4 regions of the Micromonospora sp. NPDC049048 genome follow, and region 2 is predicted to be linked to each of the others. Evidence: riboswitches for the same ligand, from Rfam matches in the RefSeq annotation. Region 2 holds a riboswitch; each other region holds the start of a gene.
The links. A riboswitch is a leader RNA that binds a small molecule or an ion and turns the genes downstream of it on or off. The one in region 2 is predicted to bind cyclic di-AMP.
Positions count from the first base shown of each region.

Region 1: linked by a shared signal. The riboswitch ahead of ACGFIG_RS08635 (coiled-coil domain-containing protein) and the one ahead of ACGFIG_RS11620 (coiled-coil domain-containing protein) in region 2 are both predicted to bind cyclic di-AMP.
Region 3: linked by a shared signal. The riboswitch ahead of ACGFIG_RS20380 (NlpC/P60 family protein) and the one ahead of ACGFIG_RS11620 (coiled-coil domain-containing protein) in region 2 are both predicted to bind cyclic di-AMP.
Region 4: linked by a shared signal. The riboswitch ahead of ACGFIG_RS23585 (C39 family peptidase) and the one ahead of ACGFIG_RS11620 (coiled-coil domain-containing protein) in region 2 are both predicted to bind cyclic di-AMP.

Region 1 covers NZ_JBICTM010000002.1:699,969-704,246, forward strand. Annotated here, with positions in the region: gene ACGFIG_RS08620 (DUF305 domain-containing protein) at 1-57, opposite strand, end outside; gene ACGFIG_RS08625 (hypothetical protein) at 139-726, opposite strand; gene ACGFIG_RS08630 (YibE/F family protein) at 1,071-2,414, shown strand; cyclic di-AMP (ydaO/yuaA leader) riboswitch at 2,581-2,712, shown strand; gene ACGFIG_RS08635 (coiled-coil domain-containing protein) at 2,716-3,732, shown strand; gene ACGFIG_RS08640 (carbonic anhydrase) at 3,809-4,278, opposite strand, start outside.
Region 2 covers NZ_JBICTM010000003.1:225,217-229,494, reverse strand. Annotated here, with positions in the region: gene ACGFIG_RS11630 (HelD family protein) at 1-807, shown strand, start outside; gene ACGFIG_RS11625 (cation diffusion facilitator family transporter) at 885-1,802, shown strand; cyclic di-AMP (ydaO/yuaA leader) riboswitch at 1,956-2,087, shown strand; gene ACGFIG_RS11620 (coiled-coil domain-containing protein) at 2,101-3,171, shown strand; gene ACGFIG_RS11615 (1-phosphofructokinase family hexose kinase) at 3,380-4,278, shown strand, end outside.
Region 3 covers NZ_JBICTM010000006.1:172,304-176,581, forward strand. Annotated here, with positions in the region: gene dcd (dCTP deaminase) at 1-451, shown strand, start outside; gene ACGFIG_RS20380 (NlpC/P60 family protein) at 506-1,546, opposite strand; cyclic di-AMP (ydaO/yuaA leader) riboswitch at 1,559-1,693, opposite strand; gene ACGFIG_RS20385 (N-acetylmuramoyl-L-alanine amidase) at 1,932-3,953, shown strand; gene ACGFIG_RS20390 (NlpC/P60 family protein) at 4,027-4,278, opposite strand, start outside.
Region 4 covers NZ_JBICTM010000007.1:360,224-364,501, reverse strand. Annotated here, with positions in the region: gene ACGFIG_RS23590 (acyltransferase family protein) at 163-1,410, shown strand; cyclic di-AMP (ydaO/yuaA leader) riboswitch at 1,752-1,892, shown strand; gene ACGFIG_RS23585 (C39 family peptidase) at 2,125-2,985, shown strand; gene ACGFIG_RS23580 (alpha/beta fold hydrolase) at 3,089-3,835, shown strand; gene ACGFIG_RS23575 (CDP-glycerol glycerophosphotransferase family protein) at 3,845-4,278, opposite strand, start outside.

The DNA of each region.
Region 1 (4,278 bases), on a different contig from region 2:
GGCGGTGACGGCGACGCCGGCCAGGGCGGCACGGCGCGCGAGGGTACGAGTGGTCATGTCTGAGCCTTTCGGTGTCGGAACGTAGGCGGCACGACGAGGACGCGGAACGGCGTGAGCCGCACCCGCGTCGAACGCGTCCTACCTGCGCAGCACCGAGACCGTGGCGAGCCGCAGACCGACCGGCCGGGGTGGTGGGGCCCGGGGCGGCGGGACGCAGCCGACCGGACCGCCCCCCACCGGGCCGACAGCGCGTACGCGGGCCGACAGGAGCGCCGCCAGCAACAGCAGCGAGGCCGCGAACGCGCCCAGCACGGCCAGGCACACTCCCCACCCGGGCAGCTCTCCCCCCGCACCGCCGGACGGCAGGAGCTGTCCTGCCGCGCAGCCACCGGGGCAGTCCACGACGGCCCCGAGGGCCGCTCCTACGGCATGGAGAGCCGCCCCGCCGGCGTGGAGGGCGACGTCCTGCGGGGGCGGCGCGAGCGCACCGTCGGCGTGCGGGACGGGCGCGAGGGCCGCGTGCGGGGCGGGCGCGAGCACCATCTGCTGGACGGGCGCGAGGGCCGCGTGCGGGGCGGGCACGGCGGCGGCGTGCCCCGACGGGGCGGGGGCATGGCCGGTCGGGTGCGAGTCGTGACCGATCGTGTGCATGGCGGCCAGCCCGAGCAGCGTGCCGACGAGCAGCAGGAGCCGCGCGCCCCGCGTCGCCGTCACCGTCGTCCGCACAACCGTCACGCTAGCGCGTCGACCCGCTCCGCACGGGTACCAACCCGCGGCGTCCCCGCATCGATGCCCGACTGAGGTCCGCGTCGCGACACCGCCCGCACGACCTGCGCGCCGGTGCGGGGGTGGCTACCATTCGGCCGGTGGCCATCCGGACTCCGCACCGCCCGCACCGCGTCCCCCGCCGGGCGGTGGCACCGAGCACCCGCCGCCGGGCGGGGGCCGACGACCGGGGTACGTGACCGCACCGCCACGTGGGGATGGTCCCCCGTCCCAGCCGCGTGGCGAGGCTGAACCGACCGGCCCGCCGGCCCGTACCACGCCCTGGATTCGTTGGGAGACACTCGATGGGCGCCGACCACACCCGTCCCGCTCCGTCCGCCCCGCCGGGCGTACGGCGGGTCCTCTTCGCGACCGTGGTGCCCCTCTTCGTCGCCACGTTGATCGCGGCCCTGGTGCTGTGGCCACGGGACACGCCCGATCCCGTGGCCGGCACCGACACGCCCCGCTACCACGGCACCGTCACGCGGGTGGTGACGGAGCCGTGCCCGCCGGCCCTGGAGACCCCGGAGGGAGGCCCGGGGGAGGCACCGGGCCCCTGCGGCACGGTGACCGTACGGGTGGAGGACGGCCCCGACGCCGGCCAGCAGGTGCAGACACCGATTCCGGCCGGGCCCGGCGCACCGACCGTCGCCGTCGACGACGAGATCATCCTGGTCGAGCTCACCGACCCCGCCGACCCCACGGCCAGCGCCTACAACATCGCCGAACACCAGCGCGGAAAGCCGCTGATCTGGCTGGTGGCGCTCTTCGCGGCCGCCATCGTCGCCTTCGGGCGGTGGCGCGGGCTGGCCGCGCTGGCCGGCCTGGCGGCGAGCTTCGCCATCCTGCTGACCTTCGTGCTGCCCGGGATCAGCGCCGGGAGCCCGCCGCTGCTGGTCGCGGTCGTCGGCGCCGCCCTGATCATGTTCGTGGTGCTCTACCTGACCCACGGCGTGACCGCCCAGACCTCGGTGGCCGTACTCGGCACGTTGGGCAGCCTGGTGCTGACCGGCGTCCTCGGCACCATCGCCACCGCCGCGACCCACCTGACCGGGTTCGGTTCCGAGGACGCCACCACGCTGTCGATGTACCAGGCCGACGTCGACCTGCACGGCCTGCTGCTGGCCGGGATCATCATCGGCTCCCTCGGCGTGCTGGACGACGTCACGGTGACCCAGGCCGCCACGGTCACCGAACTGGCGCACGCCAACCCCGGGCTGTCCCGGACGCAGCTTTACCGGGCGGCGACCCGGGTCGGCCGGGCGCACATCGCCTCGACGGTGAACACCATCGTGCTGGCGTACGCCGGCGCCTCGCTGCCGGTGCTGCTCCTGCTGACGGCCGACTCGCGGGCGGTGACCCAGCTGCTCACCAGCGAGTTCCTCGCCCAGGAGATCGTCCGCAGCGCGGTCGCCACCCTGGGTCTGATCGCCGCCGTGCCACTGACCACCGGGCTGGCGGCCCTGGTGACCACGGCCGGCCGTCGCGGCGGGGACACCGCCGACCGCGCCGCGACCGCGCCGACGCCCCGGCCGGCGACCGACCGGTCCGAGGCGCTGGAGGCCCTCGGCGGGCCGCGCGGGGAAACGCCGTCCGCCGCTCCCACCGGATGGTCCGGCCGGGACAGGAGTACGGACACCGCATGGTGAAACTCCGCAGCGTGACCGACCGGGGCGTCCGGCCTGATAAACGCGTCACTGGTCACCGTGTGCCATTACGAAATAACGCATTTAGTCGGCTTAGGGACGTAGATCCCCGGGAGTGCTCTCGGGTAACCTCGCTGCCGGTCACCATTGAAGGCGCGCAGCGGCGCCTGCGGTGCCGCCGCCCAATCGCCGCCAGGCGAGCCGGGGAACCAGGCACGTGGGGTGAATCCGCGACAGCGGTAGGGGCCACTTCCGCCCCGAACCCGTCAGCTAACCCGGTCGGCGGTCGACGGAAGGGAAAACTGTGACGGCACCCCTACGCCGCTGGCTGACGCCTGTGGTGGCCGTACTCGCCGCGCTGGCGGTCCTCGCCGGCCCTGTTCCGGCGGTGGCCGCACCCACCCCGCCCACGCCCTCCGGGCACGGGGACGACGAGCCCAAGCTGCTCGACGACCTGATCGAGGCCCGCAACCGGTCCTACGTCCAGGCCAAGGCGAAGCTGGCGAAGTCGAAGAAGCGCCAGCTCGAACTCGCCCTGGAGGTCGACCGCGCGCAGGCCGAGCTGAACGCGCTGGCCCCGCAGGTCAGCCAGATCGCCGCCCAGTCCTACCGGACGGGGCGGATCGGGGCGGTGTCGATGCTGCTGGACACCGCCAGCCCCGACTCGTTCGTCCAACGCGCCGCCGCGCTCGACGAACTCAACCTGGTCAACTCCAAGAAGCTCGCCGAGGTGAACGCGGTCAAGGACCGCGCCGAGCAGGCGAAGCTGGCGCTCGACGCCGAGGTGCGCGAGCAGCAGCGGCTGACGAACGAGATGGCCCGCGGCAAGAAGGAGGCGGAGAAGGCGCTCGCCCTGGTCGGCGGCAGAGGGCTGACCGGCGGCAAGGTGGTCGCCACCTCGCCGGTGGCGAAGATCGCGCCGGGTCGTACCGCCGACGGCGACTGGAAGCCCCTGTCCTGCACCGAGGACGACCCCACCACCTCCGGCTGCATCACCGCGCGCACGCTGCACATGTACAAGGAGGTCAAGCGGGCCGGCTTCAACCGGTTCGTCGGCTGCTACCGCTCCGGCGGCCCGTACGAGCATCCGAAGGGCCGGGCCTGCGACTGGTCGCTGCAACGCAGTGGCTTCTCCCCCTGGCACAACGACGACACCTACATGTACGGCAACAACCTGACCGCGTTCCTGGTCCGCAACGCCGACCGGCTCGGCATCTACTACGTGATCTGGAACAGGCAGATCTGGTTCCCGGCGACCGGCTGGAAGTCCTACAGCGGCCCGTCGAACCACACGGACCACGTACACGTGTCACTGCTCTAGCAGCGCCCTCGGGCCACGCACAGGGCCGCCCCCGCCGGACGCGGGAGCGGCCCTGTGTCATCGGGTGGGACCGCAGTCAGGCGAGCGCGACGCTGGCCGCCGGCTCCGGCGCGTCGACCGCGAGGGCGGGCACCGCGGCCACCGTCCGCACCTCGCCGGCGGTCAGCCGGTACGACATGCCGACCACCCCGCAGCGGCCGGCGGCCACCTCGGCGGCGAGCACGGCGGAGCGGCCCAGCATGGCCTCGACGGTGTACGCGATGTGGATGTCGACGATCCCGTCGATGTCCTCCACGCCCTCGGCGGCGGCCCGGCGCAGGCTGGGCACCACGGCGTCCACCACCGCGCACAGGTGGCCCGCCGGTGGGGTGCCGGTGGCGTCCGCCGCACGCGCCGCCTGGACGGCCCCGCAGGAGTCGTGCCCGAGCACCACGATCAGCGGCGTGCCCAGGACCGTGACGGCGTACTCCACGCTGCCCAGCACCTCGGGGCCGATGGTGTGCCCGGCGGTGCGGACGACGAAGAGGTCGCCCAGGCCCCGATCGA
Region 2 (4,278 bases):
GCCGACATCGCGCTGCTCGACGAGCTGGACGCGCTGCTCGGCAAGCCGATGAGACCGGCCCGGGCCAGGCGGGACGCGTTCCAGCTGGCCGGTGGGGTCCGCGAGCTGAGCACCTTCGCCGACCGGCAGCGGGCCGCCCGCGAGGCGGCCCGGGAACGCCCGGAGGACTACCGGGAGTACGCGCACGTGGTGGTCGACGAGTCGCAGGACGTCTCGCCGATGCAGTGGCGCATGATCGGCCGGCGCGGCCGGCTGGCCTCGTGGACGGTGGTGGGCGACCCGGCCCAGACGGCGTGGACGGGCGAGGCGGAGGAGCTGTCGCGGGCCCGGGACCAGGCGTTGGGGCGACGAAAGCGGCACCACTTCACCCTCACCACGAACTACCGCAACTCGGCGGAGATCTTCGCGGTGGCGGCGGCGGAGATCCGCCGGGTGCACCCGGACCTTCCGCTGCCCCGGGCGGTGCGCTCGACCGGCGTCGACCCGGTCGCGCTGGTGGTGCCGCCGGCGGAGCTGGAGGCCGCCGTCGTGGCGGCGACCGGCGCGCTGCTCGCCGAGGTGGAGGGCACGGTCGGGGTGATCACGCCGGTGCCGCGCCGCGACGAGGTGGCCGGCTGGCTGGGCACGCTGGGTGCGCCGCGCCTTCAGGTGGTGACCAGTCTGGAGGCCAAGGGCATGGAGTACGACGGGGTGGTCCTCGTCGCCCCGGGCGAGATCCGGGCCGACCCGGGATCGGGGGTACGGACGCTCTACGTGGCGCTGTCCCGGGCCACCCAGCGGCTCACCACCGTCGACCCGACTGGCTGAGCACCAATTACTTGCACACATAGCGATGTGAGCATAGTTTGAACGCGGTTCCGGGCCTCGACAGGGAGGATGGTCGCGTGGGCGCAGGTCATGACCACCACCACGGGTCCGTGGCGAATGCCGCGCACCGCCACCGGGGCCGGCTCTGGGCCGCGTTCGGGCTGCTCGCCGGCCTGATGGTGGTGGAGGCGGTGGCGGCCTTCCGCACGGGCTCGCTGGCCCTGCTGAGCGACGCCGGGCACATGTTCACCGACGTGCTCGGCATCGGCATGGCGCTCGCGGCGATCGCCGCCACCCGTCGGGCGAGCGGCGATCCGCAGCGCACCTTCGGCCTCTACCGGCTGGAGGTGCTGGCCGCGCTCGCCAACGCCATGCTGCTCTCCGGCGTCGCGGTCTACGTCGTGATCGAGGCGGTCCGCCGCTTCGGCGATCCGCCGCAGGTGCTGGCCGGCCCGATGCTGGTGGTCGCCGTGCTCGGCCTGCTCGCCAACGTCGGCGCGTTCGCACTCCTGCGCTCGGGGGCGAAGGAGAGCATCAACGTCCACGGCGCGTACCTGGAGGTGCTCGGCGACCTGCTGGGGTCACTCGGCGTGATCGGGGCGGCGCTGCTGATCGTCGCCACCGGCTGGTGGTGGGCCGACCCGTTGGCGGCGGTCGCGATCGGGGTGTTCATCCTGCCGCGTACCTGGCGCCTCGGCCGGGCCGCGCTGCGCATCCTGGTGCAGGCCGCGCCGGAACACCTCCAGGTCACGGCGGTGCACGACCGGCTGGCCGCCGTGCCGGGCGTCGCCGAGGTGCACGACCTGCACGTCTGGACCCTGACCTCCGGGATGGAGGTGGCCTCGGCGCACCTGACCATGGCGCCCGACGCGGAGGTCGGCGCGGTGCTGCGCGCCGCCCGGGACGCGCTGCACGACGACTTCAAGATCGAGCACGCCACGCTGCAGATCGAGCCGGGAGCGTCCTCCGGGGCCTGTGGGGCAGTCGAGTGGTAATGAGGACAACCTTAAATCTGGGTGGCTATTGTGGCGCTATGCCGGATTTGACTGTTAGTGGACACACACCCTGCGTCACCAGAGCTGCACCAGTCACACCGGCACCGGTAGTCTCGGCTTCGGCCTCCGCCAGGCGGCACCCACCGGTGCCGGCGGTGGCCGCCGCCTAATCGCCCGACGGGGCGAACCGGGGAACCATGTTCGTGGGGTGCATCCGCGTCAGCGGTAGGGATCTTCCGTCCCGAACCCGTCAGCTAACCCGGTCGGCGGCTGACGGAAGGACGCGTGTATGCCAGTGATGGCACCTGTACGACGACGTGCCGCCCGGACGGCGGCCCTGATCGCCACGATGCTCGCCCTCGGCGCCGCCGTGGCCCCGGTCACCGCCGCCCCGGCGGCGGCAGCCACCCGCGCCGGCCTGCTCGCCGCGGCCCCCGGCCAGGACGAGGAGGGCGGCACCCCGGCCCTGCGGGCCCAACTGGAGGCCGCCAGCAAGGGCTACCTCGACGCCAAGCGCGCCCTCGACACGTCGGCCAGGCGGCAGCAGCAGCTGACCGCGCAGCTCAAGACCACCGAGGTGGAGCTGGCGGCGCGCACCGCCAACGTGGGCGAGATCGCGGGGGCCGCCTACCGCACCGGCCGGCTCAGCGTGGCGTCCGCACTTCTCAACAGCGGCTCGCCGGACGGCTTCATGGACCGCGCCGCCGCCCTCGACGCGGTGGCCGCCAAGGAGGACCGGGCCCTGCGCGAGCTCCAGCAGACCCGGGACGACGCCACCCGCACCAAGCTCGCCCTGGACGGCGAGATCCGGGAGCAACGCAAGCAGGTCACCGTGATGGCCAAGCGCAAGGAGCAGGCCGAGCGGGCGCTGACGGTCGCCAACCAGAAGCAGCAGGCCGCGGGCGGAGGCGGCTCGCCGGGCGGCACCTCGAACAAGACGGCGAAGGCGGCGCCGCGCAACTCCGACGGCTCCTGGCCGTCCGAGTCGTGCAGCGTCAACGACCCCACCCCCGCCAACGGCTGCATCACGCCGCGCACCCTGCACGCGCTGAACCAGGCCAAGGCGGCGGGCTTCACCCGCTACGTCTCCTGCTACCGCTCCGGCGGCTCCGGGGAGCACCCCAAGGGCCGGGCCTGCGACTTCGCGGCGCAGAAGGGCGGCTTCGGCGGCGACGCCACGGGCGGCGACCGGACGTACGGCAACAACCTCGCGGCGTACTTCGTGAACAACGCCGACCGCCTCGCCGTGCTCTACGTGATCTGGTACCGGCAGATCTGGTTGCCGAGCAGCGGGTGGAAGTCGTACAGCGGAGCCAACGGCGACCCGTCCAGCGATCACACCAACCACGTACACCTGTCGGTCTACTGACGCCCGCGCCCCGGGTGCCACGCGTCGCGGCACCCGGGGCGTACCGGCGCCCGTCGTCTCCGGCGGCTCCTGGTCCGGCCCTCACGACGCCGCGCCGAAGCCGCCCGGAGTCCGGCCGCACGGACAACGCTCCCGCTACCGTCAGCTCATGCGCGGCCACGCACCGTGCCGACGGTTGGAGGGGTGGGGGCATGAACGGGTACGACGGATGAGCGGGCACGTGATGGTCTTCGCGCCCACGCCCCGGCTGACGGTGACCGTGGACCAGCCCAGCGAGGCGCCGGAGCTGCACCTGCACCCCGGCGGGCAGGGCGTCTGGCAGGCCCGGATGGTGATGTCGCTCGGGGTCGACGTGGTGCTCTGCACCGCCCTCGGTGGCGAGATCGGCCAGGTGCTGGAGCCGCTGCTGGTCAGCGAGGGGGTGGACCTGAAGGTGGTGGTCCGCGACTCCGGCAGCGGCGGGTACGTGCACGACCGGCGCGAGGGCTCCCGGCGGGAGATCGTGGACGTGCCCGGCCAGCCGCTCAGCCGGCACGAGCTGGACGAGATCTACAACCTGGCCCTCGGCGAGGGGCTGCGCGCCGAGGTCAGCGTACTGAGCGGGCCGAACGAGCCGTCCCTGGTCCCGGCCGACCTCTACCGCCGTTTCGCCGCCGACCTCGGGGCCAACGGCAGCCGGGTGGTGGTCGACCTCTGCGGTGAGCACCTCGACGCCGTGCTGAGCAGCGGCGTCTTCTTCCTGAAGGTCAGCCACGAGGAGCTGATCGCCGACGGCCGCGCCGACGGCGACGACGAGGAGCAGCTCACCCGGGCCCTCTACGACCTGCACGCCGCGGGCGCCGAGAACGTGGTGGTGAGCCGGGCCGACAAGCCCGCCCTCGCCCTCGTCGACGGCGAGGTCTTCGAGGTGGAGATGCCCCGGCTGGAGGCGGCCGACCCGCGCGGGGCGGGCGACTCGATGACCGCCGGGGTGGCGGCCGTGACGGCACGCGGCGGTGACGTGCGCACCGCGATCCGTACCGGCGCGGCGGCCGGCGCGCTGAACGTGACCCGGCACGGCCTGGGCACCGGCCGGATCGACTCGATCACCGGCCTGGTCGACCGGGT
Region 3 (4,278 bases), on a different contig from region 2:
CAACAACCACCTCTACACCCACATCGACCCCGCCCAGCAGCAGGACGACCTCACGTCGATGGTCGAGGTGCCCGACGGCGAGCCCTACGTGCTGCATCCCGGCGAGTTCGTGCTCGCCTCGACGCTGGAGGTCATCTCGCTCGGCGACCAGCTCGCCGGCCGCCTGGAGGGGAAGAGCTCACTGGGCCGGCTCGGCCTGCTCACCCACTCCACGGCGGGCTTCATCGACCCGGGCTTCTCCGGCCACGTCACCCTGGAGCTGTCCAACGTGGCCAACCTGCCGATCACGCTCTGGCCGGGCATGAAGATCGGGCAACTCTGCATCTTCCGGCTCTCGTCGCCGGCGGAGCACCCGTACGGCTCGGTCGTCTACGGCTCGCGCTACCAGGGGCAGCGCGGGCCGACCCCGAGCCGCTCCTGGCAGCACTGGCGCACCTGGCCGACCCGCTGACCCGACCTGCGAGCGGGCGGAGGGCCCCCGCCGGGCGGGGACCCTCCGGGCACGTCAGCCGGGTCGGCCGTAGCTGTGGATCGGGCCGTCGTCGACCTTCTTCATCTTGATCGGCACCCCGGCGCGGGAGGCGTGCACCACCCAGCCCCCGCCGACGTACATGCCGACGTGGTGCAGGTCGCTGTAGTAGAAGACCAGGTCCCCCGGGCGCAGCTCGCTCCGGCTGACGGACGCGGTGACCCGGCGCTGCTGCGCGGCGTTGTGCGGCAGCGAGACCCCGGCCTTCGCCCAGGCGGCGAGCATCAGGCCGGAGCAGTCGTACGAGTTCGGCCCCTCGGCACCCCAGACGTAGGGCTTGCCGATCTGGGCACAGGCGAACTTCACGGCGGTACCGGCCGGGCCGCCGGGGTAGCCGGCCGGGCAGGGGGCGGGACGCAGCGGCCCGCCGCCGCCGTTGCCGTAGACCCGCAGCCGCAGCTTCTGCAACCGGTCGATCTCGGCGTTGATCTGCTTCTTCTTCGCCGCGAGCTGGGCCTCGGTGCGGCTGAGCTGGACGACCATCTCGTCCAGCGGCGCCTTCTTCGCGGCCAGTTGGTCGCGCAGCTCGGCGACCTGCCGCACGTCCTGCTGCTGGTGCTGGGCGAACCGGTCGAGCAGTTCGAGCTGCCCGACCATCTCGCTGGGCGAGCGGCTGCCCAGCAGGGCGTTGACGACGGAGACGTTCTCGCCCTTGTAGGCGCGGGCGGCCAGGGCGCCCACCTTCTCCATCGCCTCGTCGACCCGCTTCTCCAGCGGCCCGATCTGCGCGGCGAGCGCGTTCGCCTGCTTGCGTCTGGCGGCCAGGTCCTGTCGGGTGGCGTTGTGCCGCTCGATGATCGGTTCGAGCTTGTTCCAGTCCTCGTCGATCTGCCGCTCGATCTCGGCGACCGTCGGTTCGGCGTGGGCCGCCGTGGCGCCACCGGTCAGGACGACGGCGAACGCGGCGAGGGCGGCGAGGGCGGTGGTGCAGCGGTACCAGCGTGGGCGCGGCGCAGCCGTCGTCGGGTCGGTGCGGACCGACCGGGCCGACGGTGGCCGCGGGGCATGGTGTGCCACCGGGCTGCGTACTCCTTCTTCCGGACCGCCTACCGGGTTAGCTGACGGGTTCGGGCGGGAAGGGGACGCCCTACCGCAGGGGCTGCGGATTCACCCCGGGAACCTGGGTCCCCGGCTCGCTCGTGAGCGACTCGGCGGTGTCGGACCGCCACCGCCCGGGTTGGACGGATTGTCACCGGCCGACGAATGACCAGAGTAGAGACGGCCGTTATCGATCCGCAACCCTGCGGGCAGTGACACTCCGTACCCACCCGCGCCTGGCGAATCCGCAACCCGGAAGACGAAGATTTTCTTCCTTCTGAAGTGTCAGACAGAAAGGTATTGACCAAAGGCGGCGGGCGGGGCGAAGGTGGCCCCACCTTTGCCCGCCCGAACTGGGGGTCTGATGCACCTGTCAGCGACATCGAGGAGCAGACGCGTCCTGCTGGCCGCCGCCGTGGCCGCCGCCCTGACGGCGACGCCGCTCACCGCCGCCGGATCCGCCGCCGCAGCGACGCCGGTGACCGACCGGCAGCAGCAGTACGCCGCCGCGTCGGCCGAGTACGGCGTGCCGGAGAGCGTCCTGCTCGGGGTCTCCTACCTACAGTCCCGCTGGGACACCAACGCCGGCACGCCGAGCACCAGCGGCGGCTACGGACCGATGCACCTCACCGACGCCGAGCACGTCGCCGCCCTGTCCGGCGGCACCCACCACGACGAGGGCAGCGAGGACCCGCGCGGCGACGACTCCCGCCCGTCCCTGGCCGAGGCCAACGAGCCGCCGGCCGCCGCCCCGCCCGCCGAGGCGCTCCGGACGCTCGACGCCGCCGCGGAACTGACCGGCGCCAGCGAGGAGGCGCTGCGCACGGACGTCACGGCGAACATCCGGGGCGGCGCGGCGCTGCTGGCCGCGTACCAGAAGGAGATCGGCGCCCCGGTCGGTGCCGGCACCGACCCCGCGGCCTGGTACGGCGCGGTGGCCCGGTACTCGGGCGCGGACAGCGCCGACGCCGCGGCGGCCTTCGCCAACGAGGTGTACGCCACCATCGCCACCGGCGACAGCCGGCTGACCGACGACGGGCAGCGCGTCACGCTGGCCGGCAGCGCGGTCCAGCCGGACCGTTCCTGGCTGGACCGGCTGCGGCTGCGCAAGCTCGCCCGGCCCGACGGGCTGGAGTGCCCGGTCGACATCTCCTGCGAGTGGATCCCGGCGCCGTACCAGCAGTACGGGCCCGCCCTGGGCGACTACGGCAACCACGACCTGGCGAACCGGCCCACGCAGCAGAAGATCGAGTACATCGTCATCCACGACACCGAGGGCTACTTCGGCCCCAGCGTCAACCTGGTCAAGGACCCGAAGCGGGTGGGCTGGCACTACACCCTGCGCTCGGTCGACGGCCACATCGCCCAGCACATCAAGACCAAGGACGTCGGCTGGCACGCCGGCAACTGGTACGTGAACGCCAAGTCCATCGGCCTGGAGCACGAGGGCTTCGCCGGGCACGGCACCTGGTACACCGAGGCGATGTACCGCACCTCCGCCAAGCTGGTCCGTCACCTGGCGCGGCAGTACAACATCCCGCTGGACCGCAACCACATCATCGGCCACGACAACGTCCCCGGCACCGTCGCCGCGAACGTGCGCGGCATGCACTGGGACCCGGGACCGTACTGGGACTGGTCGCACTACTTCGACCTGCTGAAGGCGCCGTTCAAGTCGACCGGCACGCACCGGACCGGGCTGGTCACCATCGACCCCGACTTCGCCACCAACCAGCCGCCGTTCACCGGCTGCAACCGGCAGCCGCCGGGCGTGCCGAACCCGCCGCCGGCGGAGGCCCCCTGCCCGCTGCGCGGCTCCTCCGCGCTGTTCCTGCACAACGCGCCGAGCCACGACGCGCCGCTGGTCAACGACATCGCGTTGCGGCCCGACGGCACCCCCAACACCAAGTACGTCTCCGACCACGGCGCCCGCGTCTCGGCCGGCCAGACGTACGCGCTGGCGGAGGTCCAGGGCGACTGGACCGCGATCTGGTACCTCGGGCAGAAGGGGTGGTTCCACAACCCCGCCTCGAAGCCGACGGCGAAGTGGTCCGTCGGGTTCGTCGTGACCCCGAAGGCCGGTAAGGCCACCATCCCGGTGTACGGCCGGGCCTACCCGGAGCAGGCCGCGTACCCGGGGGGCGTGCCGTACCAGGCGATCTCGCCGTTGCAGTACACCCTGTCGGCCGGTGAGCGCTACGCCGTCGGCAACCTGCTCCCCGGCGAGTACTACCGGGCCGTCACGTTCGACGGCTCCGCCCCGGGTGACCGGACGGTCGTCCGCGGCGACAACAGGTACGTGCAGGTCCAGTTCGGTCACCGGATCATGTACGTCAACCTGGACGACGTGGACCTGGTGCCCTCCCCGCTGGGCGCGCCCCGCTGATCCACCCGTACGACGAAGGCCCCCGGTCGACTCCGACCGGGGGCCCTTCGTTGCGTGGATCAGCGGGCGCGCATCAGGGCCTGCGGAACCCGGCCACCGGCATCGTGTTGATGCTGGAGACGTTCACCGGCTTGCCGGCCCGGGGCGCGTGCACCATCTTGTCGTTGCCGAGATAGAGGCCGACGTGGTGCAGGTCACTGAAGAAGAAGACCAGGTCACCCGGGCGCGCCTCGGAGCGCGGGATGGCCTTGCCCTCGTTCCACTGCGCGCCCGTGAAGTGCGTCAGGTGGACCCCGGCGGCCTTGTAGGCGTACTGGGTCAGGCC
Region 4 (4,278 bases), on a different contig from region 2:
CTCGCGGACGGTACGGAACAGAGCCTCACGTTCGGCAGGTAGGGTGCCCGACGGGCGGTACCGACCGGTGGGCCGCCAGCAGGCCCCGCGGGGCGCCTGCCCGCGGAGGGCCGAGGAGGAGACGTACGTGCTGGTGAGCCTGCGGAGCGCCGGGATGTCGGCATGACGGACGCCGCGACCGTCGCGCCGGCCGAACGGCCCGCGTCCTCGGCCAACCGCCTGCCGTCGCTGACGGGGCTGCGCTGGGTCGCCGCCCTGCTCGTCTTCGGGTTCCACGCCGCGACGATGGGCATCATCGCCGAGCCCGGCCACAAGGCCGTCGTGGACTGGATCTTCACCCTCGGCCTGTCCGGCGTGCAGTTCTTCTTCATCCTCAGCGGCTTCGTGCTGGTCTGGTCGGCGCGGCCCACCGACACCCGCCGGGCGTTCTGGCGCCGCCGGGTGGCCAAGATCTGGCCGAGCCACGTGGTGCTGTGGGGGGCGGCCCTGGCGGTCGCGGCCTGGTTCGCCGACCCGGTGGACCGGTTCGTCGCCGTGGAGAACCTGTTCCTCCTCCAGGCCTGGGACCCCCGGCCGGGCCACTTCTACAGCATCAACACGGTCAGCTGGTCGCTGTCCTGCGAGTTCTTCTTCTACCTCTGCCTGCCGCTGGCGCTGCCGCTGATCCGCCGGGCCCGGCCGTGGGCGCTGTGGGCCGTCGTGGTCGCGGTGCCGCTGCTGATCCTGGCGCTCTGGCCGGGCCAGGCCCTGGTGCCGGAGGAGAGCCGCTGGTGGTTCACCCAGGTCTTCCCGCCCGTACGGTCGCTGGAGTTCTGGATGGGCGTCGCCGCCGCCGAGCTGATGCGGCGGGGCCGCTGGCGGGGCCCGCGCCTGCCCGTCGCCAGCCTCGTCTTCGTGGCGACCTGGCTGGTCGCCGCGCAGTGGGTCCGCGCCGAACTGTGGGCGGCCCTGCTCTCGGTGGCGTACATCCTGGTCATCACCGCGGCGGCCGACGCGGACGTGCGCGGGCGGCGCTCGCCGTGGCGGTCCCGTCCGATGATCTGGCTCGGCGAGGTCTCCTTCGCCTTCTACCTGGTGCACGTCCTGGTGATGATCACCGTCCTGCGGCTCACCGGCGACTGGGGCGTGGGCTTCCGCGGCTGGTGGGGACTGGCGGTGGTGCTCGGCTTCCTGCTGGTGAACCTGGCCCTGGCCGGCCTGCTGCACCGCTTCGTGGAGAAGCCGATGATGCGGCTGCTCACCCCGCGCCGGCCCGCCCGGCCGACGCCGCCCGGCGGGGACGACGCCGGGAGCACCTCCGGCGGTACCGGGCCGGCGGAGGCGTCGGGGAAGCGGGACAGCGCCGTGCCGCGCCCCCGGTCCGCCGAGCCACGGACCGGGGACCGACCGACGTACGTCGACTCACGCTGACCGTCCCGGCGGGCGGGACGTTCCCGCCGGGGCCGGCCCGCGCACGGACGGTAATCCCACCGTTTCGGTGACGCCGGTCACCACGGCGCCGAATCGGTCAACCAACGTGCGCGGGTCGATTCACGCCGCGAATTCGGGGTGCCGATGTCCGCCTGCTTGACCCCTCGTCCCCCGGAGGGCTCCCAGAAACGGTCGTCCCATTGAGTCACGACAGTGGCTCGATGCCCGCAAAATCGGGCCCAGGATCCAGGTTTAGGCAGGTGGGGTGGGGTTGGCAGGGCGCGAACCGGCCAGTAATGTCGGCGCGTCCGGTGCGGTACCCGATCGCCAGAGGGCGACGCCGCGCCGACCCGCCTAATCGTGAACGACGAACCGGGGACCCACTGCTTCATGGGGTGAATCCGAGGGCCGTAGGCCCTTGGTAGGGCGTTCTTCCCGCCCGAATCCGTCAGCTAACCCGGTCGGCGGTGTCGGAAGGAGTTCCATCCTCGTGCAGCACCCATCCGCCCCTCGGTTGTTCCGCCGTCTCCACGGCGTCGCGGTGCCCGCGCTCCTCGGCCAGCAGGTCGTGAGCTGACCGACCGGTCACCGTCGTTCGTCGCCCGGCTTCCCGGGCGCACCCCCTGAGCAGCCCAGCACCCCGCGCGGACGTCCGTCCGCGCGGTCGGTCCGCCCTGCCCTCGGCACGGATCGCGGGCTGCCCACCCCGAGCCCGTGGAGGAAACCGTGAAGCACCACCTCAAGCGACAGCTGCGTCGCCTCACGTCCGAACGTCCGTACCAGCTGGCCGCCGCGTCCGCCGCCGCGCTCGTGCTGGCGTCGGGCACGGGCGCGCTGCTGGCCAGCACCGACGAGGCCCCCGCCGCCGCGCAGGCCCCGGTCGCCGCGACCGAATCGCGCGACGACGACGCCGCCTCGCGCGGAGCGGCCCGGGTCACGACCGCCCCGTCCAGCGCCGTCCCGTCCAGCGCCGCTCCGGCGGCCTCCAGCGCAGCCCCCTCGGCCAGCGCCTCCAGCGCCGCCGCCAACCCGGATGTGACCCGTGAGCCGGAGCGGCCGAAGCCCCCGGCGGCCAAGAGCCTGAACTACGACTACCAGGCCCAGACCACCTTCTACAACTGCGGCCCGGCGGCCGTCCGGCACGCCCTCAGCGCCGCCGGCATCGCACGCAGCCAGGACACCCTCGGCGCCCAGCTGGGTACCGACCAGATGGGCACCGACTCCGCCGAGGACACCACCCGCGTGCTGAACGCGACGGTGAAGGGTGCGCCGTACCGGACCCGGATGATTCCCGGCGGCGCCGCCACCCCGGCCCAGATGGACCGGCTCCAGGCCGACGTCGTCGCGGCCATCGGCGACGGGCGGGGCGTCGTGGTGAACGTGGCCGGCAGCGCCACGGACACCAACGGCGGCTGGCACTCGTTCCCCGGCGGTCACTACGTCGCCGTCGTCGGCTACCAGGACGAGGGCCGGCTGGTGAAGATCGCCGACTCGGCGAACCCCGCGACCGCCTCGTACTGGATGAGCACCATCGCCCTGGCGAACTGGGCCGCCACCCGCGGCTACTCCGCCTGAGCGACACCGCCGGGCGTCGGCTCCCACCCGGGGGCCGGCGCCCGATGTCGTGTCCGGGTCACGGCCCTCGCCCTCGGCCCGCCCGGGTGACACACTGCGCTGCATGGTCGACGGAACGGGTGACCGGGAGGACGGCCGGCGCGTGCTCCTGCTGCTGCACGGCATGGGCGCCACCGGCGAGGTGTGGCTGCCGTTGGCGCCGCTGCTGGAACGCCGGTGGGCGGGGCGGTGGCTGGCGCCGGACCTCGCCGGCCACGGCTGGTCGCCGCCGCTGCCGGAGTACTCGTTCGCGGGGCTGGCCGCGCGGATCGCCGCCGCTCTGCCGGCGGGGGAACGGCTCGTCGTGCTGGGCCACTCCCTCGGCGGGGTGGTCGGGCTGGCGCTGGCCGCCCGCGGCGCCGGCCTGCCGGTGGACGCCGTGGTCGGGGTCGGCATCAAGGCGGTCTGGTCACCGGCGGAGCTGGCGAAGGCAGGCGAGTTGGCGACCCGGCCGGTGACCTGGTTCGCCAGCCGGGACGAGGCGGCCCGCCGCTACCTGCGGGTGGCCGGGCTGACCGGGCTCGTCGCCCCGGAGCATCCGATCGTGGCGGCCGGGCTGCGCCAGGTCGACGGCCGCTGGCGGCTGGCGATGGACCCCGCCGCGTTCGGCGTGGGCGAGCCGGGCCTACCCGCCCTGCTGGCGGCCACCGACGTGCCGGTGCTGCTGGCCCGCGGCGAGCACGACCCCATGGTCACCGACGCCCAGCTCAAGGAGTTGGGCGTGCCGGTCGCCACCCTGCCCGGCCTCGGGCACAACGCCCACGTCGAGGCCCCCGAGGCGGTCCTGGCCCTCGTCGACCCCTACCGCTGACCGGAGGCGTCAGGTGGTGGGGGAGAGCGTCGCCTCGTCCGGGTCGACCGGCACGCCGGGCCCGCCGGCGGTACGCGGGGCCGGCGGGTTCCAGCCCTCGTCGAGCTGCCGCCGCGCCGCCGCCAGGAACGCCTCGGCGTACGACTCGGCCGGGAAGTCGCCCAGGTAGCGGCTCCGGGTGGTCCACCGCGCCGAGGCCAGCGGATCGGTGTCCAGCAGCGCGGTCAGCACCTCGTCGACGTTGGACATGTCGGGCCGCAGCACGTAGCCCGACCCGGCGAGGGGGAACTGCTCGCCGAACCGGTCGCCGGAGCCCACCATGTCGGTCACCGCGTACGGCTTGCCCGAGTAGAGGTAGTCGGAGATCACCCCGGAGACGTCGGAGACGAGCGCGTCCGAGCGGTTCACGCACTCGGTCAGCGTCAGCTCCCGGCTGGCGGCGG